Regions from separate parts of the Sporosarcina pasteurii genome, predicted to be linked through region 3. Evidence: riboswitches for the same ligand, from Rfam matches in the RefSeq annotation. Region 3 holds a riboswitch; each other region holds the start of a gene.
What was found. A riboswitch is a leader RNA that binds a small molecule or an ion and turns the genes downstream of it on or off. The one in region 3 is predicted to bind lysine.

Region 1 (10,130 bases), 1.3 Mb from region 3:
GCGTTAAAAACAGATGAAGAGCAAATTAAAGAAGTTGAACGCTTTCTGGAATATTTCTGTAAAATGAATGCACTTGACATAAATAACATTCCGGAAGCAAACGGAGCTTTGAAACAATCAGAATCAATCGACACAGTAGGTTGATTCACATAACCCGAACCAATGACATTAGGTAAATAGAGTAATCCTGCCCAAAGGATGTGTTTGGGCAGGATTACTTTTTGTTATGTCTTCAAAAGCGGGAATCATCATAAAACGCAATTACTTTGATTATTGTCATAAAAACGTCGAATGTAAGCGCTTTAGTTTCGAATGATTTGTGAAGGTGTACACATTGTCCTTTTTTTCTGTTATAAAACACAGTATACTAAAGGTGCAATGAAAAGTAACTAATAAAGGAGAATGTCAAATGTGGGTAGTCACAGTATTTGAGCAACATTCCTTCAGAATTTTCGAATATACAAATCAAAGTGAAGCGAAAAAAGCACTAGCACATTTTTCAAAAAACGCACGTCTTTCATATGTAGCTTAATCATATTGATCAATCAACCCTTTCCAATTTGGGAAGGGTTTTTTGTTGGGCCTATTTATGAAACGGTTTTTGGTTTTTAAAATGAAAAATCTTGAATGCGAAATTGCCGCTAATTGAATATGATCATTACACTTTAAACTGCTTTCGTAGAATTCATCCTTGCATTTTTTATCAAAAAGAAGTATAGTCATAGTAATTAAAGATTTCTCTTATTTCAAAAGTTTTGAAGTAAGGATAGAGGCGCAAAAACCATTAGTACACAACCTGAGGATAATGAGGTCCGATGATGATTGTGGAAAGGGGGATTTGCCGAAGTGGAGAGAGACTCATTTTTCTCGAAGCTGGTTCTGGGTTGAATAAGCTCAGGATTGTCATATAGGAGACTATATGGAGGGCTATCTTTTTGCAAAGAAATAATTTATTATTTCAGCTGCAACAACGAACCCTCGTTGTTGCTTTTTGCGTTTAATAATTAGTTGCCCTACTCCCTCTATTTATTTTCCAAAAATAAATGATAGGAAGTGGAGTTAATGAATTTTGGACAAATTGTAACAGCAATGGTGACACCTTTTGATGAACAGGGTGAGATTGATTTCCCAGCGACGAGTAACTTGATTGAGTACTTAATTGCCAACGGATCAGATAGTTTAGTGATTGCAGGGACTACTGGAGAATCTCCGACACTGACTGATGATGAAAAGGTTGAATTATTTAAGTATACGGTGGAAGTAGTACAGGGAAGAGTTCCGGTGATTGCGGGAACAGGTTCAAACAACACGAAAGCGTCGATTGAACTGACAATGCGTGCGGAAGAAGTAGGGGTTAATGGGATTATGCTTGTTTCGCCTTACTATAATAAACCATGTCAAGAAGGGTTATATGAACATTTCAAGACAATTGCAGCTTCCACGTCTTTACCGATTATGCTCTATAACATTCCTGGGCGCAGCGCCGTCAATATGGAAGTGGAGACGACTGTTCGACTTGCCAATATTTCTAATATCGTTGCGATTAAAGAGGCGAGCGCTGATTTAGATGCGATGGCTAAAATTATTGAGCAAACGCCTGACGAGTTTTCATTGTATAGCGGAGATGATAGTTTAGCGCTTCCTGTTTTGGCAATTGGTGGGGTGGGTGTCGTATCTGTGTCATCTCATATTATCGGAAATAATATGCAAACCATGCTTGAAAACTTTACTAATGGCGATGTACAACAAGCAGCGAGAGATCATCGTAGATTGCTACCTGTTATGAAAGCAATGTTTGCAACGCCAAATCCAACCGCAGTCAAAGCCGCATTGAATATTAAAGGAGTCGATGTCGGCGGTGTCCGTCTACCAATGATTCCGTTAAATGAAGAACAACTTCATGAGCTTCAAGAGGTTTTATTAACACACGATCGTATGGCTATTTGAATAGCTGAGCGGAAAAAGTTCACATAACAAACCATAAAATAATACAATAAAAAGCGGTAGCTCAATAACATATACTTGTATGAACAAAAAAGAGGAAGATAAAAACATTTATCTTCCTCTTTTTATATTTAATTTATTCGAGAGACTCTAATAGTTCTAATCGGAACAAACCATCGATATCAGCGCTTTTTGCATAACCAGCTTCTTCACTGATTGTCGCCATTTCTTGAATCACTTGTTCATTCACCAATGTTGTCACTTGGAGTCGACTAAAGGCAACTTCTACTTCTTCCTTGTCAATCTCTTTTCCTGTTAATTCTTTAATATGATGAATGACAAGTTCTTGGCTTTCTTCTGGATGTTGTTCAATAAATTGAACGGCTTTCATATGCGCTGTTAAATAAGCTTTCGTAAGCTCATCGTTTTCTAGAAAACCTTCTCTAGCAACGACGACTGTATTTGTAGAGTCTTTTCCCCATGCAAATGACTCCCAATCCAATAGCAAATTACCGTCTGCCTGTGATTCTAAAATATATCCCCACGGTTCTTGGGTTGCAGTTGCATCAACTGACTTTTGAATGAATAGTGTTGCTGTGTCAGCGGGGGCTGCCGCAAATAGTTCGACTGTTCCACCATTTGTCGTCGGTTTCAAATCTACCTCTTGAAGTGCTTTTCTTAACATAACATCTTGCGTACTTCCTATCACTGGAATCGCAACTTTTTTGCCGTCTAAATCTTTTAGTGATGATATATTACTATGATCACTTGTAACGAGTACGGCACCGCCATTTACAGCACCGGAAATAATATGATATCTCGGATCTTTCACAAAGATGTTCAGAAGTGGTCCCGGCCCAACTGTACCTACGTCAATCGATTTAGTTGCCATCGCTTCCATAAATAATCCGCCATTGCTCACTGTTTTTGTCTTAATTTCAATGTCATCGCTAAAAGCTTCCTTGAAATAACCGTTTTCCAATGCGACAATCGTTGTAATATGCGTTAAGTTTGGAAAATACCCGATGTTCACTTCTTTAATGTCGGCCTCGCTTTCTTTTCCACATGCCGCTAAAATACTGAGCAAAAATACTGTTAACAGCATAAGTACAGGTAATTTTCTTCTCATACAAATCACTCCTCTAATTTCGTCTTATTTTTAATGCTTTTAGCTAATAAATCTCACCTAACTAACTCCCCATTTCTTCTGGACGTTGCGTTCTAGTCGTAAAAAGACGACGTTATCCATAATCGTACCGATGACGCCGATAATAATCATGACAGAAATGACCAAATCCATCTGTCCTAATGATCTGCCCGTCTCAAGAAGTTGCCCTAAGCCGTTTCCAGCGCCGAGCAATTCTCCTGCCATTAATGCACGCCATGAAAATGCCCATGCAATTCGTAACCCCGAAATGAGTTGGGGAACAGAGGAGGGGAGGATAACGGTTCGCAAAAAGTGAAATCCGTTTGACCCAAATGTTTTGCCTACTCGTTGGTAAAGCGTCGGAACATTTTTAAAGCCACTCGTCGCGTTAATTGTCATCGTCCAAGTTGCCCCGATGGTCACGATAAATAAAATCGCAATATCATTCAAACCAAACCAAATAATTGCAAGTGGGAACCAAACAATACTTGGAATAGACTGAAGGGCAGTTACGAGGAATCCAAGTGTATCTTCCACCAGCTTAAATCGCCAAATTAAATAACCTAATAGCAAACCAAGTATGATTGCAATCGAAAAGCCAAGGAGAAGCCGACCTAAACTGCTCGTAATTGCGGAAATCATTTGTCCGCTAATCAAACCTGACAGTAATGTTTGAATGACCTGAGTAAAACTAGGAAACATAAAAGTGGGTAAATCTGATAATCTAGATGTGACTTCCCATATCCCCGCTAGCATCGCGATGAAGATCACGCGTCTTAAAACTGTAGTCATCGCCCATTTCCTCCTTTACTACTTTCTCAATTTCAGCTTCTAAAGCTGTTAAAATTTGTTTCTCTAATTGAAGCGTAATATCATTTGGTGTGATACCATCCTTCGTTGTTTCGACTGTAAAGGTTGCTTTGATTTTTCCTGGACGTGTTTCAAAAACAATGATTTTTTCCGATAAAAGCACAGCCTCCCGAATGTTATGGGTAATAAAGAAAATCGTCACTTTTGTCTTTTTCCAAATTTCCAGGAGTTCATTATGTAAAACCATTCTCGTTTGCTCATCCAAAGCGGCAAAGGGTTCATCCATTAATAAAATATCCGGTTCCATGACAAGTGCACGTGCAATTGATGCACGTTGCTTCATGCCGCCCGATAATTGGTGCGGATAGGCATCCGCATAATTACTTAAATGAACCATCTTCAACATCTCTCGTGCTTTATCTTCAGCTTCTTTTTTAGTAATTTTCTTCAAACGCAATCCGTAGGTAACATTATCTAGAATCGTTAACCATGGAAATAATCCATCTTCTTGAAAGACAACTACTCGGTCTGGCCCCGCGCTTGTTACTTTCTTTCCGGCAATCCGAATTTCTCCTGCGTCTGGTTGTTCAAGTCCTGCGATTAAATATAGTAATGTTGATTTCCCGCAGCCAGAGGGGCCTACAATGGACACGAATTGGCCTTGCTCAACTTCTAAATCAATGGCATCTAACACTTTCACTTGCCCATTTTCTTTATGAGGAAAACTTTTTTCAATCCCATCAATCGTCAAATACATATTGAATTTCCTCCTTCATTCATAAATCCTATTAAATCAATATGAATAAATGTATTACATATAATCTACTATACTACTCGGAATTGTCAACTATGTATAGTTAAAAAAACCTTCCACCTAATCTCATAGGCAAAAGGTTGAATTTTAAAATTGAAATAAGTCGCTCGATAAATAACGTTCACCTGAATCTGGTGCGATACAGACGACAGTATCATTTGGTGTTAAACGCTTGGCAACCTCTAGTGCTGCAAAAACCGATGCACCACCAGAAGGTCCAAGTAGGATACCTTCATTAGCAGCTAATTGTCTCACGATATAATAGGCCTCATCATCTTCTATTTTGAAAATTTCATCATACACATTTGTATTGAGTACATGCGGAATAAAACCTGGGCTTGTTCCAACAAGCTTATGTTTTCCGGGCTTGCCGCCGGACAACACCGGAGATCCAGCTGGCTCAGCCACATGGACAGTAATTGAAGGGTCATACTCTTTGAGTGCTTCTCCAGTTCCTGTAACGGTTCCACCTGTTCCGGCAGTACAAACAAAAGCAGTAAGTTTTCTGTCAATCGCTGCCATTGCATCAATGATTTCAACGGCAGTCGTTGTTCGATGAATATTAGGATTCGCCTCATTATCAAATTGCATTGGAATAAAACTGTTTTCAATTGCGGAGGCAAGTTCGTTCGCTTTAGCGATTGCGCCAGGCATTCTCTCTTCACTCGGTGTAAGAATAATTTCTGCACCATATGCCTTTAATAGATTAATGCGCTCAGCAGTTGCATTATCGGGCATAACCATAATTGCCCGATAACCTTTAGCTGCAGCATTCATGGCAAGTCCGATCCCAGTATTTCCAGACGTCGGTTCAATAATCGTTGCACCAACTTGTAATTGTCCGCTTGCTTCCGCCGCTACAATCATATTGTAAGCAGCGCGGTCTTTGACACTTCGGCTAGGATTAAAAAATTCAAGTTTCACATAGACTGCCGCACCATTTTCCGGAGATAATGACCGCAGCTTGACAAGCGGCGTATTTCCAATCAGATCGGCAATATTATTAACAACTCGCATAGTAATCTTCCTTTCCAACAATTCTCTGCTTCTAATTTATCATAACAAAATAATCTATATTAATCCTCCTTATTTACAAGGGATTAAAATAGGGGGGAGAACTATTGGTGAAATTGGGGAAGAGTGTCTACACGGTTAACAAAAAAAATCAACCATAGAAACCCTCTTAGGAGAATCTATGGTTGATTTAACTTAGTTTTTATTCACGTGATCCACGAATATCTGTTTCTTTCATTTCCGTTGGATAAAACACGATGAAGTTGCCGCGATTTAAAGCAGCAAGTTGCTTCGGCATATCTTCTAATTCAGGATTCCATGCCACTGTACCTCTTCTGGCACTTAATAAAATGACTAGGTCAGTTGATTTAATTTCGTTCAAATCATTTTCATAAAGTGAATCCCAACTATCCTTTGAATGGAAGTCAATTTTAATATTAGGGCGTACCCGTCCAGAAACTTTTTCATAGACATCTAAGTCATCACGAAGAACAAGGCCTTTAATGGATGTGCTTAACTGGGAAGCAATATCCTTAATAATAGAAATCGCATCTTCAAACCCCGGTTTATAGACAACGTTATTTGGCAGAATCAAAATAATACGATCCATTGTATTGAGCGGTTGTCTCACTTTCGTAATCAGTGAGCGCTGATACGTATGTTCAAGGAAGTTGTCAATGACCGTTCCATAAGTCTTTTCATCTCGTTGCCTGACACCATCCCAGCCTGCGATAATCGTTGTAATTTGTTCTTCGGTAGAAGCACGTTCAATTCCCCATCCAACATTTTGGTCCACTCTTGTTAGGAGTTTGACAGGAACTTCTGCACCTGAGGCATACATCACCGCATGCTCGAGCATTCTTTCTGCCTGAGATACCTCATCGCTCGCCTGTTTTAAATCTTTTTGAACAACTGTCAATGGATAGAGCGGCGCATTTGAATTTAACGCCTTTTTCACAACAAACCCCATATCCATTAAAGATTCCATTGTATCTGGGTTCGAAAGTGGGATTAAGATTCGTTCAGGAAGTGATTCATCCCGGCCGCCCTTATCCTGTGAAATAGCCAGTTTTTTGGCATATTTTTCAGAGAAGTAGGGACCAATAATACAAGTTACCAAGATGATCACAATCACCGCGTTTACGATTTGCTGATCAATTAACCCAAGTCGAAATCCTACAAGCGTCGCTGCTAATGTTGCAGCCGCCTGTGATATAGAAAGACCAAAAATTAGTTTTGTTTCTACTTTTGAATAACCGTATACCTTACCCGTAATCCAGCTTGAGATCAACTTACCGACAATTCCGGCAACTAAGATTAATGCTGTTATTAACAACGCATCGGGATTAGAGATCAATACGCGAAGATCCATTAACATCCCAACAGATAATAAGAAGAATGGAATAAACAATGCATTCGCCGTAAAGCGAATTCTATTCATCAATGGACCGTGATCATAAATGTACCGGTTTAGTGCAAGACCGGCTAAGAATGCACCGATAATTGGTTCTAAACCTACAAATAATGAAATTGCCCCGGCTACGAATAGAACAGCCATGACAAAGTTAAACTCCAAAGCGGCTTCATTTTTTGAGCGTTTAAAAAACCACTTTGTTAGATATGGTGTAATGATAAGAACGCCAGCAGCAAAAACTGCTGTTGAAATTAACAAATACATCCAAAACCCGAAAGTTAAGTTTCCAGCGGATGCACCTGTTACGATAGCAAGCACGAGCATTGCCAAACTATCCGTTAATAAAGTACCACCAATTGCTGTAGTGACTGCTTTATTTTTCGTCACCCCAAATGTACTTACGGCCGGATAACCAAGTAACGTATGGGAAGAAAGAATCGTACCGAATAAAATAGCTGAAAGTACACCAAGATCAAGCCATAATCCTACGATAATTCCAAGAATAAAAGGAAATCCGAAAGAAAGTAATCCAAAAAGGATACTTCGATTTCGATATTTTTTAAACCCGTCAAAGTCAAGTTCAAGACCTGCAATAAACATAATAAATAATAAACCGACTGTTCCGAGTAACTCAATGGTCGAATCGCGAGCTAGTATGCCTAGCCCATTGGGTCCGACGATAATTCCCGCCAAAATTGGTCCGATAATCGCAGGCATTCTTAATTTCCCCATCAATATAGGGAAGAATAAAAACATTAACACTGCCAAACCGAATATGAGAACGGGTCCCTCTAGTGGGAAACTCATCATTATTTCAACCTCGCCTTCCAGTAACAAAAAAACATTATCATTGTATATTGATTTTCTTTTTATGAATAAACAATGTACTATATTTGATTTCAAAATTCTAGTCTAAAAAGGTAATTTAAATCATTAGACAGTTTAGATAAAGAAGCAGTTTGGCGATAGAGCCCACTATAAGCGGATAATACGCTGTAGGATGGTTGTCGGAAATCATTCAGATATTAGTTGAATTTAAAACATTTAAGCATTTAGAGCCAAGACCATCGTTGCAACTTGTATATAGTGAAGAGGAATGTCTAAAGGGGGAATCGTCATGAATTTGTGTGCATTGCTTTAGGTGCATTTTTGAATTGCAACAGCAATTGGAGATATTGGAGCAAAGCAGGTGAAAAGCGTATGATGTAAGAAACGCTCACGACTGCTAATCGTCGTGAGCATGTATTCAAATCGTTCAATGATTTTTAATGACCACTTGCTCCACATTTAAGTTTTTTCTTTCTACTGCGTTATGGTAAATGATATCGGCAATATCATCAGGGTCCATTAATCCTGCTGTTTGAGACACATCGAAAATGCCATCCCAAAATTCTGTTTTCATACCGCCCATATACGCGCCGAATACGTGAATGTCTGTTTCTTGTAGCTCGACTACTAGACTTTCGTGGAAACCTCGCATACCAAACTTACTTGCACAGTACACGGATTCTGTCTTCTTGCCTTCTAATCCGGCCGTGGAAACGACGTTTACAATGCTTCCGGTATTTTTCGCTTTCATATCGGTTAGTACTTCTTGCGTACAGAAAATTGTCCCTTTCAAGTTGATGTCAATCATTTGGTGTACAGCTTCTTCTGATAAGTTTTCCGCTGCATCAAACATGCCGACACCTGCATTATTTACAAGGACATCTACGCTACCTAAGTTTTCTTTGATGTTTGTAAAAACATCGGATACTTCACGTTTAGACGATACGTCTACTGAGAAAATCGAATGTGCTTTATTAGGTAAGCTTTTCGCAGTTCGCACTAATTTATCTTCTGTTCTACCAAGTAAACAAACGTGATAACCATCTTCCGCATATTTTTTTGCCAGGGAAGCACCTAATCCACTTCCGGCTCCAGTAATGACAGCTATTTTTTTAACCATGTATCCATCAATCCTTTCTGTTTTGTGCAATGATTAGATAATTATACATATTATAGGTGCATCGACTCCTGTTGTGTCAATCTAAGTCGAATAGAATTGAGCTAAACTCTAAAAAATAGGCTGCCGAACCCCGGCGATCATTCGGGTTTCCAACAGCCTAAATCTCGTTTTATTTATGCTTGTTTATAAAATAAATTAACGAATGCCCTTCATAAATCGCTGAATCACTGGTGAGATGAAAAACAGCAAGATACTGAGGACAATTGCAGAACCGCCAATTGTACCAAAATAAATAATTTCAGTTTCTGCCGAATAAAACTTAACGAGTTGCGCATTTAATGCTTGCGCGGCTGCGTTTGATAAAAACCATAAGCTCATTGTTTGCGCTGAAAACGCAGCTGGTGCAAGTTTTGTAGTTGCAGATAAACCAACAGGGGAGAGACATAATTCTCCGACCGCAACGAAGAAAATACTTAATACTAACCAGAGTGGATTCACAAGCGCATCTCCGCCACCCAAATAACTTGGCAATAAAATGACGATAAAGGATAAACCACCGAATAATAAACCTAGTGAAAACTTCTGTGGAATTGTTGGCTGCCGATCCCCAAGCTTCACCCAAAGCCAAGCAAACATTGGTGCAAGAATAATAACAAATAAAGGCCAGAACGATTGGAACCAAGCCGGAGATAGCTCAATCCCCATGAAATTCAAATTCGCCCTTGTATCTGCAAAAAGCGCTAAAACGGTTGCCCCTTGTTCAGCAATGACCCAGAATAAAACAGATGCTAAAAAGAGAGGAATATAAGCGATAATTCTTGATTGCTCAACTTCAGTCGTTTTTGGGCTTCTATACATCACGATAAAATAAGCAGTAGGAATGAGGAAAGCTAATATTCCGACAAATGCTACAAACGAATCAAACGTTAACCAACCTTGTGGAATAGAAATTGCAACAAGCAGGGCAGTCACGATTGTCGATACTAAAGAAATCACTAGTGCACGTTTTTTCTCTGAAGGGTTTAATGGGTTTGGCGCT
Region 2 (10,130 bases), 1.6 Mb from region 3:
ATCCCTTCTTTTTTCCTTGAAGCTGGTTGGGGACAGCTTCAACTTGAAAAAAAGTCAAAAAAAGAAGCCTTTTACAAATTAATTAGCCCTGGTGAAAATCTAAAAGTAAGCGAGCGAAACTTCCAATTAGAAGCGGGATTTCTTGCAGAGCAATACCAAAAACTGAATGGCGTGCTTACAGAGTGTTATGCGGCCCCTGAGCGTAATGAACAATCAATTACTTTCCATATTGCGTGGGATAAAAAAGAAACCGTTTAAATTCCCCATATTAAAAATCGTTGAAAAAGGTGATATTTTGTACCTTTTTCAACGATTTATTTAATTACCCTACATGCCCAAGTTCAAATGTTTTATGTAACACGGCGACTGCCTCTTTCATATACATACTAGGAATAACGACTGAGACTTTAATTTCAGATGTGCTGACCATCTTAATGGGAATTGACGCATCGCGTAATGCATCAAACATGTGCGCCGCCACGCCAGGATTCGAAACCATTCCACTGCCTACGATAGAGACTTTAGCCAGTCCCACTTCGAAATCTGCTCGTTTATAGCCAAGTTCTTCTTTATTCATCTCTAGCACGTTCATCGCTTTTGCAAAGTCTTCATTTTTAATTGAAAATGAAACAGACGGTTGTTCTCCATCCATGATTGTTTGAACAATTATGTCTACGTTTACTTGCTGTTCAGCGAGCACAGTAAATATATTCGCAAGCGAACCATTGTAAGGGGTGTCGTACATAATTGTAATGCGTACGATGTCTTCTTCAAAAGCAACTCCACGTACGATAAGATTATTTTCCATTTCAATTTCCTCCTTAATCATCGTGCCTTCGCCGTTTATATGAGCTGGTCTTACACGAAGCGGCATTTGATGATTTTTAGCAAACTCAATTGCACGCGGGTGAAGTACGCCCGCACCTAAATTTGCCAATTCAAGCATTTCATCATAAGAGATTTCATTTAATTTTGCTGCCTCTTCTATCATTCTCGGATCTGTCGTAAAAACCCCTTCAACGTCCGTATAAATATCGCATGCGGAGGCATTAATTGCAATCGCAACCGCAACTGCACTCGTGTCCGAGCCACCCCGGCCAAGCGTCGTGACTTCAGCATCGTGATCAATACCTTGAAAACCTGCGATGACCGCCACCGCGCCTGATTCTAGTGTATCTACTACTCTTTTCGAATCGACGTCTTCAATGCGTGCGTTGCTGTGGATTGATTCCGTTCTAATGCCTGCTTGCCACCCGGTAAATGATTTCGATGGGATCCCTTTCGCGGAAATTGCCATTGCCAGTAAGGAAGCAGTCACTTGTTCACCCGTTGCAAGCAACATATCCAATTCACGTTTTTCCGCATCAGGATGAATATCTGCTGCAAGCGCTAGTAATTTATCTGTCGTTTTTCCCATTGCAGACACAACAACAGCCACTTGTTTCCCTGTATTTACTTCATCAATAATTAAAGAAGCTGCCCTTTCAATTCTTTCTTCATTGGCAACCGATGTTCCACCAAACTTCATTACAATCTTCTCCAAAATCTCCACCCACTTTCCCCTGAAACGCAAAAACAGCCCTCATTTAATAAATGAGAGCTGGTCCGATTAGAGTGTACACAAAAAACAGTGTCTCCTACGGGATAGCTCTCCAGGTAAAATATCCTGACAGACTCCCGCTTATTCAACGGAAATCCAGCAAGTACTCGATAACAGTTCGATTACTCGCTTCGGCAAATACCCCTTTCTTCTTCAATCGCTAGGCTGTTCCCTTCTTGAAGAATACTTTTAATATTTGCGCCTCTATCCTCACTAAGTATGATTATCTATCATATAGTGAAATAATTCAGTGTCTTCACTCTAACATATTACTTATTTTCTGGCAATTCTTTTTGGAAATATGCTTCCACAGACTCTGCTAGTTTTTCCGGCAATCCAGCTTTTTGAAGTTCTTCAGCTGTTGCTTCCCGAATCTTTTTCACAGAGCCGAAATGTTTAAGCAGGGCCGTTTTTCTTTTCGGTCCAATGCCTGGAATGTTGTCCAGAGAAGAAGTTATCGTATTTGCCCCTCTTCGTTGACGGTGGAATGTAATCGCAAATCTATGCACTTCGTCTTGAATTCGTTGCAACAAATAAAAGGCTTCACTTGTTCTCTTTAATGGAATTAGTTCGACTGGATCGCCGTAAAGAAGTTGTGACGTTTGGTGCTTCTCATCTTTTGCCAATCCAGCAATCGGAATCGATAAGCCTAATTCATCTTCAATGACTTCCCGTGCCACTTCCATTTGACCTTTTCCGCCATCAATTATTACCAAATCAGGCAACGGTAAATCTTCTTTTAAAACACGCACATATCGCCTTCTCACAACTTCACGCATCGCACCATAATCATCGTGCATCGCGGCGGTTTTCGTTTTATACTTACGGTAATCTTTACGATTCGGCTTACCGTCAATAAAAGAAACCATTGCCGAAACAGGATCCACACCGTGCGTATGAGAGTTGTCAAATGCCTCAATACGATGCGGAACAGCAATGTTCATCGCTTCGCCAAGTTCCTCACAAGCACCAACTGTTCGCTGTTCTTGCCGTTCGATTAGTTGGAACTTCTCAGACAATGAAATTCGTGCATTTTTCATCGCCAACTGTACGAGGTCTTTCTTTTTCCCTCTTTGTGGAATAAATACTTGTACGCTTAATAATTGCTTTACAACTTCTGCATCCACATCGGGAGGTAATAATATTTCTTTCGGAATTAAGTGGTCTGACTTACCATAAAACTGTCCGATAAACGTTAATAATTCTTCTTCTGGATCTTTATATAAAGGAAAAATTGAGACATCTCGCTCAATCAGCTTACCTTGACGGACAAAAAATACTTGGACACACATCCAGCCCTTATCGACCGCATAGCCAAAAATATCTCGGTCAGTAAAGTCATTCATCGTCATCGTTTGTTTTTCCATTACCATTTCGATATTCGTGATTTGGTCACGGTACTCTTTTGCCCGTTCGAACTCTAATGATTCCGCTGCCTCATTCATTTTTTCCGTCAATTCTTTTTTCACGCTTTTATACCCGCCGTTTAAAAAACGAGTGATGTTTGCAATCATTTCTTTGTACGTCTCTTCCTCTACCTCATGAATACAAGGTGCTAAACATTGTCCTAGGTGATAGTACAGACATGACCTGGTCGGTAATGTTTGGCATTTACGATATGGGTAAATTCGGTCCAATAACTTCTTCGTCTCACCCGCCGCATATGCGTTTGGATAAGGACCAAAGTATTTTCCTTTGTCATTTTTCACACGTCTCGTAATGATTAATCTTGGATGACGTTCAGCTGTAATCTTTAAGTAAGGATACGATTTATCATCCTTCAACATGACGTTATATTTCGGATCATATTGTTTAATTAAATTTAATTCTAAAATAAGCGCTTCAATATCTGAAGACGTAATAATCGTTTCAAAATCAACAATTTCACTTACGAGTCTTTGCGTTTTCCCATCATGGCTGCCTGTAAAGTAGCTGCGAACGCGCTGCCTCAACACTTTCGCTTTCCCGACGTAAATGACAGTCCCTTGACGGTCTTTCATTAAGTAGCATCCGGGATGATCGGGTAAAATCGCTAACTTCTCTTTTATTAAATCATTCATTTTTATCACCTACTCATTCAAGCATAGAGCACATGCTTCGATGTGACTAGCATAAGCCAATCAAACGAGAAAATCCATTTAAAAAGGCGACTTCCTAAGGAAAAGTGCGCCTTCGTTCATCTGATGCTCGAAACTAGATATAAAAAGCCGGGGTCCTTAAAATGGCCCCGGCGACTTGAAAAAACAGACATTTAATGTATCTTTATTGCTAGCAACGCATTCTCTTACCGCTGAAATTATGCGTGCTTTTCAATTAATTGTGCGAGTGCATCTTTAGGTTGGAAACCAACAACTTTTTCAACCATTTCGCCATCTTTGAAAAGAACAAGTGTAGGAATTGACATAATTCCGAATTTACCAGCAGTTTCTTGGTTATCGTCTACGTCAACTTTTACAATTTTCGCTTTCCCTTCGATTTCACCGTCAAGCTCCTCTAATACTGGAGCAATCATTTTACAAGGTCCGCACCAAGGTGCCCAAAAATCAACAAGTACAACACCTTCTGCAATGTGTTCTGCAAAGTCTTTGTCTGTCGCATTAATAATTGCCATTTCAAATCTTCCTCCTTTGATTTACAACTCTTCTGTATTGTAACATGCTCAAAAATAAGCCGCGAAAAATATGCCTATTCACTAATCCTGTCCCTACTATATTCGAATCATCATGCTTTACGTGACAAAAGCAGCTCTATCAATCCCCCAGTATGCCAAGTACACAGTTGAATCACACCTCCGCAATATGATAATAAAAAAGAAAGTCCTCTACATAGAAGACTCCCCTTTTCGATTAATGATTTATGCATGAACCTTTAATTTCTTAACTTCTTCAATCATCATTGGAATGACTTCGAATAAGTCCCCTACGATGCCGTAATCCGCAACTTTGAAGATTTCCGCTTCTGGGTCTTTGTTTATGGCGACAATCACTTTGGAGTTTGACATCCCTGCCATATGTTGGATAGCACCAGAAATTCCAGCACCGATGTAAAGATCTGGCGTAATAACTTTACCTGTTTGACCGATTTGTAGTGAATAGTCACAGTAATCTGCGTCACATGCACCACGTGATGCACCAATTGCACCACCTAATAGGTCCGCAAGTTCTTGTAGTGGCTTAAAGCCATCTGCACTTCGCACACCACGCCCACCAGCAACAACGACTTTCGCTTCTGACATGTCAACGCCTTCAGTGGCTTTACGAACAACTTCAGAAATAATTGTACGTAAATCTTTTACATCCACATCAACAGAAGTAACGTCACCGCTACGACTTTCATCTTTTTCCAAGGCCGCAATGTTATTCGGACGTACTGTTATGAACAGAAGCCCTTCTTTATGCTTTACTTTTTCAAATGCTTTCCCGGAATAAATTGGACGGATGAATAAAGCATCATCGTCTTCTCCTTCAATTTCAGTTACATCTGAAATGAGGCCAGCTGCTAGTTTACTAGCAATTTTAGGAGATAAATCTTTTCCTAATGCTGTATGACCAAAAACAATTGCTTCTGGATTCTCTTGTTCGCAAACCGCCATGAATCCTTGGCTGTAGCCATCTGAAGTATATTGTTTCAATTTTTCATGCTCAACCGTTACAACACGGTCTGCACCGTATTGAATCATTTCTGCCCCAAGTGATTGAACGGAATCGCCTAGTAGTACCCCAACAACTTCTCCGCCTGCTGAAACTTTTTTTGCAGCTGCAATTGCTTCAAATGAAACGTTACGTAAGACACCATCACGAGTTTCTCCAAGTACTAATACTTTTTTTGACATTCCCTGTCCCTCCTATATCCGATATAAAAGAAGAAGAACTTCTCGCTCTACCTCTTAATACTCGTCCAATTAAATATCAATATATACATCTAGTTTTCTATGATTAATAGCTAAATTCTTGAACAATCAAGTGAAAATTTAAATGACTTTCGCTTCATCTTTCAGTAACTGAACAAGTTCTTTCACTTGATCTGCTATTTCACCTTCAAGGATTCGTCCCGCTTCTTTTGCAGGTGGTAAGAACACATTAACCGTTTCAGTTTTTGCTTCTACGTCGTCCTCATCAAGATCCAGGTCATCGAGCTCCAACTCTTCTAGCGGCTTTCTTTTCGCTTTCATAATCCCAGGCAATGAAGGATAACGTGGCTCGTTTAACCCTTGTTGCGCCGTCACTAATAATGGCAGTGCTGTTTCGAGTACTTCAGAATCTCCTTCAACGTCACGAACAATCTTCACGTCTGTACCGTCAATTTCTAGCTTTGTAATCGTAGTTACATAGTTTATGCCAAGCATTTCTGCAACACGTGGGCCAACTTGACCTGAACCGCCGTCAATTGCAACGTTTCCTGCAAGGATCAAATCTGCATCTTTATCACTTAAGTACTCAGAAATAATCTTCGCAACTGTAAATTCATCCATTTCATCTAAATCATCTTCTGTATTAATTAAAACTGCTTTATCTGCACCCATTGCTAAAGCTGTGCGTAGCTGTTTTTCTGCTTCTTCATCCCCGATTGTAATAACAGTTACTTCTCCGCCATGTTCATCGCGAACTGTAATTGCTTCTTCAATTGCATATTCGTCATATGGATTAATGATGAATTCCGCCCCATCTTCAACAATTGCACCATTATTAACTGTAATTTTTTCCTCAGTATCAAAAGTACGTTTTACCAAAACATAAATATTCATTAATAACACCCTCCTCAGCTATTTTCGTCATTTCCCTTGAAATACAGGTTCTCGCTTTTCAATAAATGCTTGAATTCCTTCTTTAGCATCTTCAGAAACAAATACTTCACCAAAAGAATTCGCCTCGGCTTGAACGCCTTCATAATAAGTGGAAGTTTTAGTAAATTGCAACATTTCTAAAGCTGCTTTCACTGCAATCGGGCTCTTCTTAGCAATTTTCTGTGCGATTTCCGCAGTCTTATTGAACAGCTCTTCCTCTGAAAAAGCTTTATTCGCAAGCCCATAATCAACTGCTTCTTTACCAGAAATTGGGTCACTCGTTAACAGCATTTCAGCGGCTTTTGGCACCCCCACATAACGCGGCAGTCGCTGTGTTCCCGCGAAGCCAGGAATTAACCCTAGTTGTAATTCCGGCAGGCCAAGTTTTGCATTATCCGATACGAAACGCATATGACAGGCCATCGCCAGTTCTAATCCACCACCCAGCGCCGCTCCATGAATGGCTGCAATAACAGGTTTATGGAAAGATTCAAGTCGCTCAAAAACTTCTTGTCCATTCGACGCGAGTTTTGTAAACTCTTCGCCTGATGTAACGTCTGTGAATTCTTTAATGTCCGCGCCTGCTGAGAAAAACCTTCCTTCACCGCGAAGAACAACAACACGTACGTTATCATCCTCTTCAACCTGGTCGAGCAATGCGTTAATCTCAAGAATTAACGCACGCGCTAATGCGTTGGCAGGTGGTCTATTAATGGTTACTGTTGCAACACCTTGTTCTTGTTCGATTGACAAAAACTCCATTTCATCCCATCCCCTTTTCCAAATCTGTATCACCATTTCAACGAATCACGTACTAGTTAGTGAGTCATTCTGAAAGCGCTTTACACAGTTCGCAGAAAAACTCAAACACGATTAAGCTTTTATCGCATTCATGATAAGCTTATGTACATTTGGTGATAATTCTATTAAATCATACTTTTGCTCATTCATCACCCATGAAGTGATTGTTTCGTCAATTGTTCCGAAAATCATTTGACGCGCTAGACGGATATCCAGCGTTTGATCTAGGTCATTGCGTTCTATACCATCCTTTAAAATCACGTCTAATAAATCCAGATATTCTTTTAACACTTCATTAATCCGTAAACGTAGTTTCTTCCCGGATTGTCGCAATTCTAACTGAGTGACAATGGCAAGATGGCGGTCTTCATGAAGTACGCGAAAATGATTGTCGATCATTTTGAATAATCGTTTGGATGTATCTATATCTTCTTCCAGAATTACACGTAAATTGTGTGTAAAAATCGCCATTTTTTCTCTAAATACCGACACCAAAATATCTTCTTTATTTTTAAAGTAAAGATAGATTGTCCCATCGGCAACCCCTGCTTCTTTAGCGATTTTTGAAACTTGTGCTTGATGATAGCCATTTTGTGCAATAGCGATAACGGCTGCATCTATGATTTGTTTGTATTTCGGTTTATCGCGTTTCATTTTTCTTAATCACCACCATCAAAAAAAGAATATGAATGACTATTCATTCACATTCTAATAATAAGCTTTATTTTATTTCAAGTCAAGGAACAACTTTATGAATTTACTAAATCTTGATTCATTTTCTTCTTCTCTTCTTCAATAAGCGTTCTCCGTAAAATTTTGCCAACCGCAGTTTTCGGAAGTTCATCACGGAATTCATAGAAACGTGGTGCTTTGTAAGCAGCTAGTTGTTCTCTACAGTATTTATCTAACGCTTCTTCCGTAACTGAAGCGCCCTCTTTTAACACGATATACGCTTTTACGGTCTCGCCACGATATGCATCCGGGACACCTGCGACGACGCATTCTAAAATTGCGTCATGCTCATAAAGTACTTCCTCAACTTCCCGAGGATAAATATTAAAGCCACTGGCAATAATCATATCTTTTTTCCGATCAGCAATATAAAAACGTTCTTTTTCATCCATATAGCCTAAATCACCCGTTAACAGCCAGCCATCGCGAAATGTTGCTGCTGTCTCTTCAGGCATTTGCCAATACCCCTTCATTACTTGGGGACCTTTTACCGCAATTTCTCCAATTTCTCCAATTGCTAATGGTTTAGATGTTTCAGGACCAAGAATACAAGCCTCTGTACCCGGCCATGGAACGCCAACGGAACCTTTTTCATTATGTTCAGCGCCTGCCCAAACAAAATTCGCATGGGTCACTGGAGATGTTTCGGTTAACCCGTATCCTTCGACTAATTTTCCGCCTGTAACTTTCTCAAATTTATCTTTCACTTCAATGGGGAGTGTTGCGGAACCACTAATACATGCTGAGATAGATGATAAATCATATTTCCCGATCTTAGGATGATTCAAAAGACCGATATACATCGTTGGGGCGCCTGGAAATAACGTCGGTTTTTGTTTGTCAATCATTTTTAATGCTAAATCCATATCAGGTTTCGGCATCAGCACCATTTTATTATTCATCATCACCGTTAAAATTAGTACAGTCGTCATCCCATATACATGGAAAAACGGCAACATGCCTAGAACAACTCCTTCACCGCGTTTCGACTTATAAAGCCATTGTTCACACATCGCTGTGTTAGACACTAAGTTTTTATGGGTTAACATAACGCCTTTTGGCGGTCCTGTTGTGCCTCCTGTATATTGAAGCAATGCGATATCTTCTTCAAAATCAAACACTGTACGAATCGGTTCCTCCTTTGCGATTTTCATCATTTCAGTGTACAAATGGTTTATTCCGCGATGTTCTACTTTAATTGAAATGCCATGTTCCTTTTTTTGAATAAAAGGGTAGATCACGTTTTTAGGAAATGGCAAATAATCCTTAATACCAGTAATGATTACGTGCTCTAACGATGTTTCCTTCACAATATTCGTTACGCGCGGATACAATAAATCGAGTGCGATAATTGCTTTTGCACCCGAATTGACCATTTGATACTTTAATTCGCGTTCGGTATAGAGAGGGTTCGTCTGGACAACGATGGCACCGCTGTACAATATTCCAAAATATGCTATCGCACTTTGCGGACAGTTTGGCAACATGATTGCAACTCTATCACCTTTTTCGATCCCTAGTGAACGTAAATAGTTTGCGAACTTTAATGTAGATTGATAGAACTCTCGATACGTAATATTTTTCCCCATAAAATGAATTGCAATTTTGTCCGGTGAAGCTTTATACGCACGCGTTAAATACTCGTGAATCGGGATTTTCTCATAGCTCACCTTTGCAGATATTTCAGGTGGATACAAACTTAACCAAGGTTTATTTATCATAGCTCTGCTCCTTTCGCTTTCATATTGGCCAGAATATTCCTACATTTTATTATAAGACTAAATGATTACGCTTTCAATTACAATATTCTTAAAAACGTAAAAAAATACGTGAACACTCGTAAAAAAACACCTTCATCATCCGCTTATCGAACGATGAAGGTGTTACTTTATTTTTAATTAGATAGCCAATAAATGCCTACGACGATAAACACGACACATAAAATCATTAAGATTTTAGAAAGTCTTTCCATTTATCTCTCTCCTATGAAATACTTGCTCCAATGACAAATGACAAGCCTACTGAAATCGTAAGTGAAATAAAACCAACTGAACGATTATCTGCCTCTATTTCCTTATCCACATTAAATTTAGGCGTCATAAACTCAAACAAGATATATGCAAATACAAGTAATATAAAACCATAAAATCCCCAACCAATCATCTCAGGCAACGTATTATGCCTTTCAATTGAAAATCGGAAGATATTGGCGAC
Region 3 (10,130 bases):
CTCAACATGTGCTGTCGCAATACCATACCGAATCCCCGCTAGTATATCCGTATCGTAGTTGTCGCCAATTAAAATCATATCTTCTTTGCTATACCCACTCTTCTCCTGAATATAACTCAACATAAATGGCTCAGGTTTGCCCATAAACGTTGGCGTTACACCAGTTGAATATTCAACAAGTTTAATAAACGAACCCGTTCCAGGCAGTAACCCTCTTTCTGTCGGCATCGCTCTATCGCCATTTGTTGCAATAAATTTCGCACCTGCTCGGATATTTAAACAGAGATCCGCTAATTTTTCATAAGTCACTTCCCGGTCTATTCCCATTACGACGATATCTGGATTTGAAGTGACCAATTCAATTCCCTCAGCTAATAAAGCTTCTCGCAGACCAGTTTCACCAAACATTTGAACCTTTGCATCCGTAAAGTTTTCTTTACAATAATGCGCCGCCGCAATCGCGGAAGTCACAATATACTTTGCTTTTGTATGTATCCCAAATCCTGCTAATTTCTGCTGAACTTGTTCTGGCGTTGCCGACGAATTATTCGTAATATAATACGGCTCTATCCCTTGTTGTTGAAGTTGCTCAATTAAAGCGACCGCTTCCGGCACTGGTTCTGTTCCGTGGTACACAGTTCCGTCTAAGTCAAAACAATATGCTTTATAATGATTCATTATGCTTCCTCATCAGCTGGTAAAAATGCAGAAACTGGTCCTAACTCATGCTCCAAATAATGACGTACTTTTTCAGGAAATAATTGCAAAGCTTCAAAAGCTTCATTTAACGTTGAAGTAATAACATTCGTATCGACACTAATAAACTCACGAACAATCATTTGTCTAAGCTCAATCACTTTTTTTATTCGGTCCGTCATATCGGCTGTTATGACTTTTTCATCATCCATAATATCAATGATGTCTTCATAACTACCCGGATCACGCATAATAAATCCGTCAATCATCGTGTTCCCGACATCGATAATACCTTCGATGATATCATGACTCAGTCTTGAAAGCGCTAACGAATGAATGCAGTCTTTGTGCCAATTCTCTTCTTTTTGATAGAGGGCAAGTAATTCTTCTATGTGACATAGTACTTTTTCAATTTTATTTCGGTCAACAAAATACATGATGTTGCCTCCTTACTTTATATTCACGTCTTTATCTTAACATAAATAAGGAATATTTTTCTGAAATTTAATGTTAATATACAGTTTTGCAATAAATACTATACACTTTCACTGATTTCTTATTAGGGAATACTATAAATTCAACAAATCACTACGCTAAACAAATTCAAATATCCCTGTTTTTTCGTTCAATCGTATAATGTGTCAAAAATTGCACATGATAATAATTGAAATCGAAATCATTAGAATGAGGAGTGTTTTTATGGGCGTTATGGATGGAAATCCTAAAAAAGAACCAATGCATTACGGAGAGATCATTGGCACTTGGTCTTTTATCGGTGCGAATAACGGATTAATTAGTGGGTACGAAGCGTTTGTCAATCATGCAAGTGATCCTGACCTTATAAAGTTGCTTGAGGAAGCAATAAAGATGATGAAATCTGAAACCAAGGAACTGGAAAAAGTATTAAAAAACAACGGTATTACTCCACCCCCTTCATTACCTGGTCGTCCTAAAGCAAATGCAGATGACATTCCTGAAGGTGCTAGGCTTTCAGATGTCGAAATCAGCGGTGCTGTATCGATTAACGTAGGACAGGGACTTGTTTCTTGCAGTATGGTAATGGGTCAATGTCTAAGAGAAGATATTGCCATGATGTTTGGTAAATATCATGTTGAAAGAGCACTATTTGGCGCAAAATTACTACGTTTGAATAAAGAAAAAGGTTGGATTATCCCACCTCCACTTCATATCAACAATTAATGTAATATAAACTAGAGATGATTGAGAAAGTTAACAGAGTACTTGGAGTCCCATACTAAAAAACCATGCGATAGAAAACATTTCGCATGGTTTTTTAAAGTGGTTATTTCTTTACTTTTTTCAAAATAAAATGTGCACAACCGAAGTTACAGTACTCGTATAAATAGTCTTCAACTGTGCTGATTTTCGTTTCATAAGTTGCTTTTGGATTGCGGTCGTCAAAAAAGCCTTTTAAGCGTAATTGACCATATCCCCAATCTCCCAATATATAATCATATTTTATAAGCACTTCGCTAAATCTTTCGAGCAATGGGTCCTTTTGAAAGCCATCTCGAAAATCTTTAATTAATTCATACTCTGTATTTTCGAGCATTATCATACCTTTTCACCACCACTCAACTTTGCAATGTTGCTTGAAGTTGTTCTTCACCTTGACGTTGTTTTTCTTTCGCTGCCGCATTTACTTGCTCATCGGCATGGTAACTTGAACGAACGAGCGGTCCTGCTTCACAATGCGAGAATCCTTTGGACATCGCAATTTTTCTTAATTCGCCAAATTCTTGTGGAGAATAATATTTTTGAACAGGCAAATGTTTTTTGGTCGGCTGTAAATATTGACCAATCGTCATAATATCAACGTTATTTGCACGTAAGTCATCCATTGTTCCGACAATTTCTTCATGTGTTTCACCTAGGCCAAGCATTAAAGAAGACTTTGTTGGAATTTCAGGATACATTTCCTTCGCCCGTTTAAGCAATTCGAGTGAACGGTCATAAGTTGCACGTGCTCGGACTCTTTTCGTGAGTCGACGAACCGTCTCAATATTATGGTTTAAGATATCCGGTTTCGCATCCATTAACGTTTTTAAGTTTTCGTATACCCCACCCATGTCGGATGGAAGCACTTCAATTGTCGTAAATGGGTTTTTACGACGAATTGCCCGGATCGTTTCCGCAAACACACCTGCACCGCCGTCCTTCTGATCATCACGTGCAACCGCTGTGACAACGACGTGCTTTAAGTTCATTAATTGTACGGAATCAGCAACACGTTCCGGTTCGGCTAAATCAAGCTCGTTTGGAAGGCCTGTATTCACTGCACAAAAACGGCAGGCTCTCGTACAAATTGCACCTAAAATCATAAACGTAGCTGTTCTACGCTCTCCCCAACATTCATGAATATTCGGGCATCGAGCCTCTTCACAAACTGTATTGAGATTTTGTTCACGCATTAACTTTTTTAAATCTCTATAGTTCTCGTTTGTATTCAACTTAATCTTAAGCCAATCTGGTTTCCTTAAATGTTCAGTTTTCTTTCCTCGTTCAGGTCTACATGACAAGACAATCGACTCCATTTCTTGAAGACTTTAGTGAAGTATTACATCATTGCTGCAATTATACTTATTTATTATCTTGACTATCGTAAATGTATCACAATTACACTATTCAAACAACCTTCATCGCCGAATGAATCGGGCAAGTACTTAAAATAATTAAAATACCAAAAAACTGTAGAGAAAGTCCAAACTGGACTCCATCTACAGTCTGTTAAAGCGTTGTATATCGACCATCTGCTAAACTGATTTTTTCCTTGATTTCGAAACCGCGTTCACAATACTTGCGGCTAATCCTCCCCAAATGACGAGGATTCCAACGACCATCATTCCGATTGCTCCACCACTCATAGCGAATCCTCCTTAGTTTTCTTCATAATCTGTAGTCTCATGTGTATTCGGTTTCCATTTGGAGAGCGTAAATAAGACTGCTAAGACTAATGCGCCTAATGCGACAGACCAGCCTCCAAATAGAATAAATGTATTTGAGTATCCTTCATAATTTCCATTATCTGTTTCATGAAGCTTTAACAAGTTCGTACGTAATAAACCAAACATCATATACCCTAGGACTATCGGTGTAATGACGCTCAAACAAACTTTCCACCAAGCCCCTAGACGTATATCAGAAATCGCGTTTGCATGATTTTCAAATACGCCAAGCTTTCTAAATGCCCATGCGATCAGGATAACTTCTATTAATCCAATTGCTGCGACTCCGAATTGGTTGATGAAGTAATCCGCTGCATCAAGGAAGAATAATCCGCCACGTGTCGCGAAAAGCGTGGAAACAACTGCCGCTATTCCAACACCAACGATAACAGATTTACTTCTAGAGACATTAAATTTATCAGATATACCAGCGATATACGTTTCACAGATTGAGATGAGAGAAGATATACCAGCAAGTACAAGTGATAAGAAGAATAGCGTACCAAATAAGCTATTCATTCCTGGCATCTGATTGATAATCTCCGGGAATACAACGAAAGCTAAGCCTACGCCAGCATCGGCAACCTCTGAAACAGCAGTTCCAGCTTGCGTTGCCATAAAACCTAGTGCCGCGAAAATCCCAATTCCCGCAAGTAATTCAAAACCTGAATTAGCAAAACCTGTAATAAAAGCGTTATTCGTAATATCCGATTTTTTAGGTAAGTAACTAGAATACGTGATCATAATTGCAAATGCGATAGACAAACTAAAGAAAATATGTCCGTAGGCTGCTACCCATACTGTCGGATTGGCGAGTTTAGTCAAATCTGGTTTGAAAAATGCATCTAATCCAAGCAGTGCACCATCAAGCGTAACCGCACGTATAACGACCATTAGAAATACAATTATTAACATTGGAATAAATATACGGTTTGCGAGTTCTATTCCACGCTGTACCCCTGCTAATAGAATAATAAAAACGATTGCCCATACAAGTAGTAAAGGGATTAGTACACCAGGAACGTACCCCCCCACATCTCCAGGAGTATCTGCTAAATTCAGCACATCCCCAAACAAGAACCCAGCTGTATCAGTACCCCAAGATAAATTAAATGAGTAAATCGTATACTTCATTGCCCAGGCAATAATAACAGAATAATAGGTTGATATAACAAATGAGACAAAAACGCCCCACCAACCTATCCATTCAGATTTCTTGCCTGACATTCTAAAAAACGAAAGTGGCGCTGAACCACGATACTTATGACCGATTGTAAACTCCATAATTAAAATCGGAATACCCGCAGTTAATAATGCAAATAAGTAAGGGATAAAAAATGCACCGCCACCATTTTCATAGGCAACATACGGAAATCTCCAAATATTCCCAAGCCCTACTGCAGAGCCAACTGCGGCCATAATAAACCCTGCTCGACTCCCCCATTGTGAACGTCTTGACATGAATTTTCCTCCTTTTCCTTTTCTCTATTTGTCCGAAAATTCAAAAGCTAAACACAAGTTAATTATATATTGCTACTATTCTATTGTCAAAACATTTTTAAAATACCTACTATTTTTTTCGACAAAAAAAGAAGTGATGAATTCCATCACTTCTTTCGCTTAAATTGATTGTTTTGAATGACCTAACGCAACTTTTCCAGCCTTTGACCGCATTGTCCAAACTGAAAACAACACAATTAAAACGACAATAACCGACAATAACCCTAACCAGATCGAGCCAGTTACACCCAACACGACATATCCGATTACCGTAATTCCAGCACTCATCAAAGCGTACGGAAGTTGTGTCGCCACGTGATCCATATGGTTACATCCAGCACCCGTTGACGATAGAATCGTTGTATCTGAAATTGGTGAGCAATGGTCTCCAAATACCGCTCCTGCAAGGACTGCCGCCAATGCAGGGAGTAGCATTTCAGGTGAAGCATCTAACATAATTTTTCCCGCAATCGGCAATAAGATTCCGAATGATCCCCATGAAGTACCCGTTGAAAATGCCATAAGTCCAGCTAGTACAAACATGATGGCTGGCAAGAATGCAACTGGAATATTTGCTTGCATCACAACATTAGATAAATAAACTCCAGTATCTAACTTGTCAATTAAATCAGTCAAGCCCCAAGCTAAAATTAGTATAAGCACCGCTGGCATCATAGCCTTCACGCCACTCGTAAAAGCTTGTCTCATTAGCAAAGTATTTGCAGTTTCATTGTTTTTAAATTGCAGTGAATATAAGATTGCAGCTAAGCCTGCTCCTGATAATCCACCGATAACTAGAGAATATGGAACATTTGTATTTTCAAAGATTGACCAAATCGAAACAGCAATTCCGTCTGCAACACTTGCTTGATACCCTGTCCATACCATCATGAGCAACGTCACTACAATAAGTGTAACGATAGGCGCTACGAGATCTCGTACTTTACCATATGCATGCACAGGAAAATCTTCTTTTAATTGGCCAGGAATTTCTTTATTAGGATCGTATAATTGACCTTTGCTTTCCGCACGGTCTTCATGTCTTTTCATTTCGAAAAAGTCTACATTCGTCCAAGCAAAGAAGAATACTAAAGCCAATGTTGTTACGACATAAAAGTTCATTGGCGCCATTAATAAGAAGGCAGATAGCGGTGAATAGCTTATCGCAGCAGCTCCGCTAAACATAATACCGAGAAGACCTATCAAATATGCGCCCCAACTTGAAATAGGAGACACGACACAAATAGGTGCAGAAGTCGAGTCAATAAAATATGCTAGCTTTGCACGCGATATTTTATGGCGGTCCGTAATCGGTCTTGAAATTTGTCCGACTGCAAGTGAATTAAAATAGTCATCCACGAAAATGGCAATTCCCAAAGCAACTGTTAATAACTTCGCGCCTCGTTTCGTTTTCACGTGACGTATTGCCCACTCCGCAAATGCCCTGCTTCCGCCAGACAAACTAACAAAAGCGGTAATGACACCAAGCAATAAGATAAATAACATAATATTAATATTATCTGAGTTAATGGCGCTGCTGCCCCAATCCCAAAATGAGACCGTGATAGACTCCCATAATTCAATAAATATTTGCGTTGGTGAAAACGCAGCAACAATTAATGCCCCCGCTACAATACCAGTTCCAAGAGATAACAGTACGCGTCTTGTCAGCAATACCATTACAATCGCTAATATTGGTGGGATTATTGAAACCCAAGTTCCTATCATTCTAAATTCCTCCAATTGATTGGGGGTGAGGTGTTTTTCAGGTAATTAAAAAGCCAGCTGCTCGTCGCACAATCGAATGTGTTACGGGAAGCCGGCTTACTCTACTTTTCGTCTGTTTGATAAATATAAAAGCTTATCTCACGTCCGATTTGTAGCTCATCATCAGCAAATACGCTGTATGACAGTGTTATTCTTATTTAGAATAACCCCAACCTGATGACTTTGACAAATTCATCAAGCTTCGGCAAAACTCCCTTTCACACATGATCATCGTTGTCACACTTCCATGTACTACTGATAAGTAATGCAGCCTCTACCCTATCGATATTTTCTTTGTAGAAATGATTATATCAAAATTATTTAAGAACTTCAAGGGCTATTTTATTCCTGTAATTCCGGTTTCAACGGAACTTCAACATCCACATTCGGTTTCATCACTCCATCTCCAGTACTATAGACTTGTGGTACCGGACCTTGTACGAGTCCAATCGCAATCGGCACTGTTTGTTCTACAATCGATGTCTTTGTGGCAAGCGGAACAATGATTTTAACTTGCACTGTTAGGACAATGTTTACTTCAACATACGCATTATTAATACCGAATTCCTTAATATAAGGCACAACAGTTGCATGGGCATCACCGATAACATGAAAGCGAATTGGAATTCTTGGGCCAAGATTACCAAGGAGCGGTAAATCTGTCACTTGCCCAAGGGATACAAAAAAAACAACGCCCCCTTGCGATTGCATTTGTTCCGCATCATATTCGATATCTTCATCTAACGGTAATATATCAATATTTCCTTTTTCAATTTCATCTAAGTTTTCATCGACAGTTGTACGAACATCCGCAAGTATTCGATTGATCACTTCTGTATTATATTTCGCAATCACTTGATCCGAACTCTCGCCCGTTGGTACATGTTGAATCACATCATTCACATCAAGGACATTTGCAATTCGTTCCGTAATCGCTTCACTGATGACATGATTTGCGATTTTCTCGGTTTGAACTTCAGCATAACCGATGTAAATTGGAGTGAGTTTTTGATTGACATAGTAAAAAAAATAAACAACCGCTACAATTACAGCAAGGAAAATAAACGGCAATATCTTTCCTTTTCGCCGAAAGATTCCTCTCCGTTTAATTGGTTTTTGAAATTTCAAAACGACTCCTCCCGTTATAACATATGCTAGGGAAGAGTCGTTGATTCACCATTATTTTGACCGTACTTTGCTAATACATCTCGGATTAAATCGGGCATGAAATATTCTTTGTCTAACTCTTTAAACAATGGAAAGAAATATCCAAACGTAAACATATCTAGCGTTGCAAGTGTATACGTCTCTTCAGGTACAACTTCTTTATTTCCCGCGAAAAGCGCACCCCATCGGTTCCTATACAATCTTTCATGAAGAATTGCCCCCATCAAAGTACCACGAAATCCCAAGCCTTTTACTTCAATATGTGCCAAATCTTCGTTTAACGACTGCTCATAGACTTCTAGTAATTGGTCACCGGTTAATTCAATTGTACAGACGTTGATCGGATGAGGTAATATTTGGTGCATATCCCCTTTCGTGATCCACCCTTTTTCCAAACTTCCCAAAAAGATGCCTGCATTAAACAGCGCGCAATCTGCGTCCGTATAATCAATTAACGCCCTACCAAAATAAGAGGATAATTCGCTCGTGCCAAATAGATTTTGCTTCAAATCCACCGCATTATAAAACAACTTTTCTTCTAAGGCTGTTTTTCCAACATCTATATACTTCGCTATTTTCTCAACATCTTCTTCCAAAACTGGTAAGTCTGCTGAGCGATAAAGGCTCGCATGCTTATCAATTACCTGTTTTTTCTTATCGTCGAATTGCACTGTCACATGCCCTACAAAATCACCAAATTTCCCTGTCGCCGCAAGTAATGCATCATTCACATACTCGCCTTCAGGTAAAATATGATGTGTATGGGCGCCCAATATCACATCGATATGTGGACATTCCACTGCTAGTAACTGATCTTCTGGAAGTCCTAAATGAGACAAACAAATAATCACATCTGTCTTCTCCACAAGCTGCTCTGCTTCATTTATAAGTTGTTCCCTTGAAGGGATAATCTTCCAATCCAATGTTTCATAGAACTGTTTGTAATAAGCAGTTGCACCTATGACGCCGATTTTTGTTCCTTTTGCAGTCGTATAAATGGTAGACGATGTTGCCCAGTTCGGAAGTTCCTCATTAGAATCTAGTAAGTTTCCAACAATTACATCAAACTTCGCCTCGTCATAAAGTTCATCTAACGCAGCCTTAGACATCGTGATTCCTTCATTATTTCCAATCGTCACCGCATCATAACCGGCTTCGTTTAATAGTTGAATATTGCCCTTCCCATTCGTACCTTCTGTAAAAGGGTGTGAGCGGTCCACGTGGTCGCCGATATCAAAAAGATAAACAGGTTCCCCGCGTGCGTCAAATTCTTTCCGTTTATCCACAAGTAAACGGTGAATTTGCGGCCAATATTCAAAATGACTATGAATATCATTTGTATGCAAGATATGAATTATTTCCATCCAACAATCTACCCCCAAATTCCATCAACAATTGAACGTACACCTAGAAGAAGTAGAATGATACGCAACGCAAATACTAGTGTTTCAGATTTCATTTTGTTATTTAAATATGCCCCCATTTTCGCACCAAAATATGCTGCCGGGACGACAGGGATTGTATAGAGCCAAGGAACGTTACCGAGAGAAATATGTGTAATTGAATTAACAATTGCAGATAAAAACACCATGAACATTGATGTGCCAACCGCAACATGTGGCGGGAATAAAAACAATAAAATCATCGCTGGAACAATAATCGAACCGCCGCCAATACCAAATAATCCGGAGGCGAACCCAACACCAAAAGTTAGCAATAGCGCAAACCAAATCGGATATCCATAAATATGTTCATGTCCGTGAATATCTGTAAACATCCTTTTTTTACCGCGCTTCACAAACCACTGCACAGGCTTAAGATAATCTCTTACTAACAAAAGTGTTGCTAAAATAATGAGCAATATACCAAAATATAAATTAAATGATGGCAAATCTAACTGTTTATTCACAAATGCGCCGATTAATGTACCTGGCGCGCTACCTGCGAAAAAGATGGCCCCACTTTTAAAGTCGACTGTTTTCTTTTTCATATAAGACAAGGTTGAACCAAGCCCTGTAAAAATCATCATAATGA

Region 1: linked by a shared signal. The riboswitch ahead of dapA (4-hydroxy-tetrahydrodipicolinate synthase) and the one ahead of AB1H92_RS12375 (Na+/H+ antiporter NhaC family protein) in region 3 are both predicted to bind lysine.
Region 2: linked by a shared signal. The riboswitch ahead of AB1H92_RS04315 (aspartate kinase) and the one ahead of AB1H92_RS12375 (Na+/H+ antiporter NhaC family protein) in region 3 are both predicted to bind lysine.

Annotation. Positions count from the first base shown of each region.
Region 1 is NZ_CP160452.1:1,232,559-1,242,688, forward strand. It holds gene AB1H92_RS05555 (malate synthase) at 1-144, shown strand, start outside; gene AB1H92_RS05560 (hypothetical protein) at 410-532, shown strand; lysine riboswitch at 760-938, shown strand; gene dapA (4-hydroxy-tetrahydrodipicolinate synthase) at 1,063-1,947, shown strand; gene AB1H92_RS05570 (ABC transporter substrate-binding protein) at 2,081-3,049, opposite strand; gene AB1H92_RS05575 (ABC transporter permease) at 3,131-3,883, opposite strand; gene AB1H92_RS05580 (ABC transporter ATP-binding protein) at 3,816-4,658, opposite strand; gene cysK (cysteine synthase A) at 4,803-5,732, opposite strand; gene AB1H92_RS05590 (cation:proton antiporter) at 5,932-7,953, opposite strand; gene AB1H92_RS05595 (SDR family oxidoreductase) at 8,399-9,091, opposite strand; gene AB1H92_RS05600 (peptide MFS transporter) at 9,287-10,130, opposite strand, start outside.
Region 2 is NZ_CP160452.1:943,041-953,170, reverse strand. It holds gene AB1H92_RS04320 (YslB family protein) at 1-258, shown strand, start outside; gene AB1H92_RS04315 (aspartate kinase) at 323-1,543, opposite strand; lysine riboswitch at 1,638-1,815, opposite strand; gene uvrC (excinuclease ABC subunit UvrC) at 1,870-3,660, opposite strand; gene trxA (thioredoxin) at 3,897-4,211, opposite strand; gene AB1H92_RS04300 (electron transfer flavoprotein subunit alpha/FixB family protein) at 4,455-5,432, opposite strand; gene AB1H92_RS04295 (electron transfer flavoprotein subunit beta/FixA family protein) at 5,571-6,344, opposite strand; gene AB1H92_RS04290 (enoyl-CoA hydratase) at 6,372-7,145, opposite strand; gene AB1H92_RS04285 (TetR/AcrR family transcriptional regulator) at 7,257-7,838, opposite strand; gene AB1H92_RS04280 (AMP-binding protein) at 7,934-9,637, opposite strand; gene AB1H92_RS04275 (DUF350 domain-containing protein) at 9,900-10,130, opposite strand, start outside.
Region 3 is NZ_CP160452.1:2,574,328-2,584,457, forward strand. It holds gene AB1H92_RS12340 (TIGR01457 family HAD-type hydrolase) at 1-678, opposite strand, end outside; gene AB1H92_RS12345 (DUF86 domain-containing protein) at 678-1,133, opposite strand; gene AB1H92_RS12350 (DUF3231 family protein) at 1,396-1,896, shown strand; gene AB1H92_RS12355 (YutD family protein) at 2,000-2,275, opposite strand; gene lipA (lipoyl synthase) at 2,292-3,251, opposite strand; gene AB1H92_RS12365 (methionine/alanine import family NSS transporter small subunit) at 3,471-3,581, opposite strand; gene AB1H92_RS12370 (sodium-dependent transporter) at 3,594-5,123, opposite strand; gene AB1H92_RS12375 (Na+/H+ antiporter NhaC family protein) at 5,283-6,890, opposite strand; lysine riboswitch at 7,035-7,214, opposite strand; gene yunB (sporulation protein YunB) at 7,272-8,057, opposite strand; gene AB1H92_RS12385 (bifunctional UDP-sugar hydrolase/5'-nucleotidase) at 8,084-9,460, opposite strand; gene AB1H92_RS12390 (sulfite exporter TauE/SafE family protein) at 9,469-10,130, opposite strand, start outside.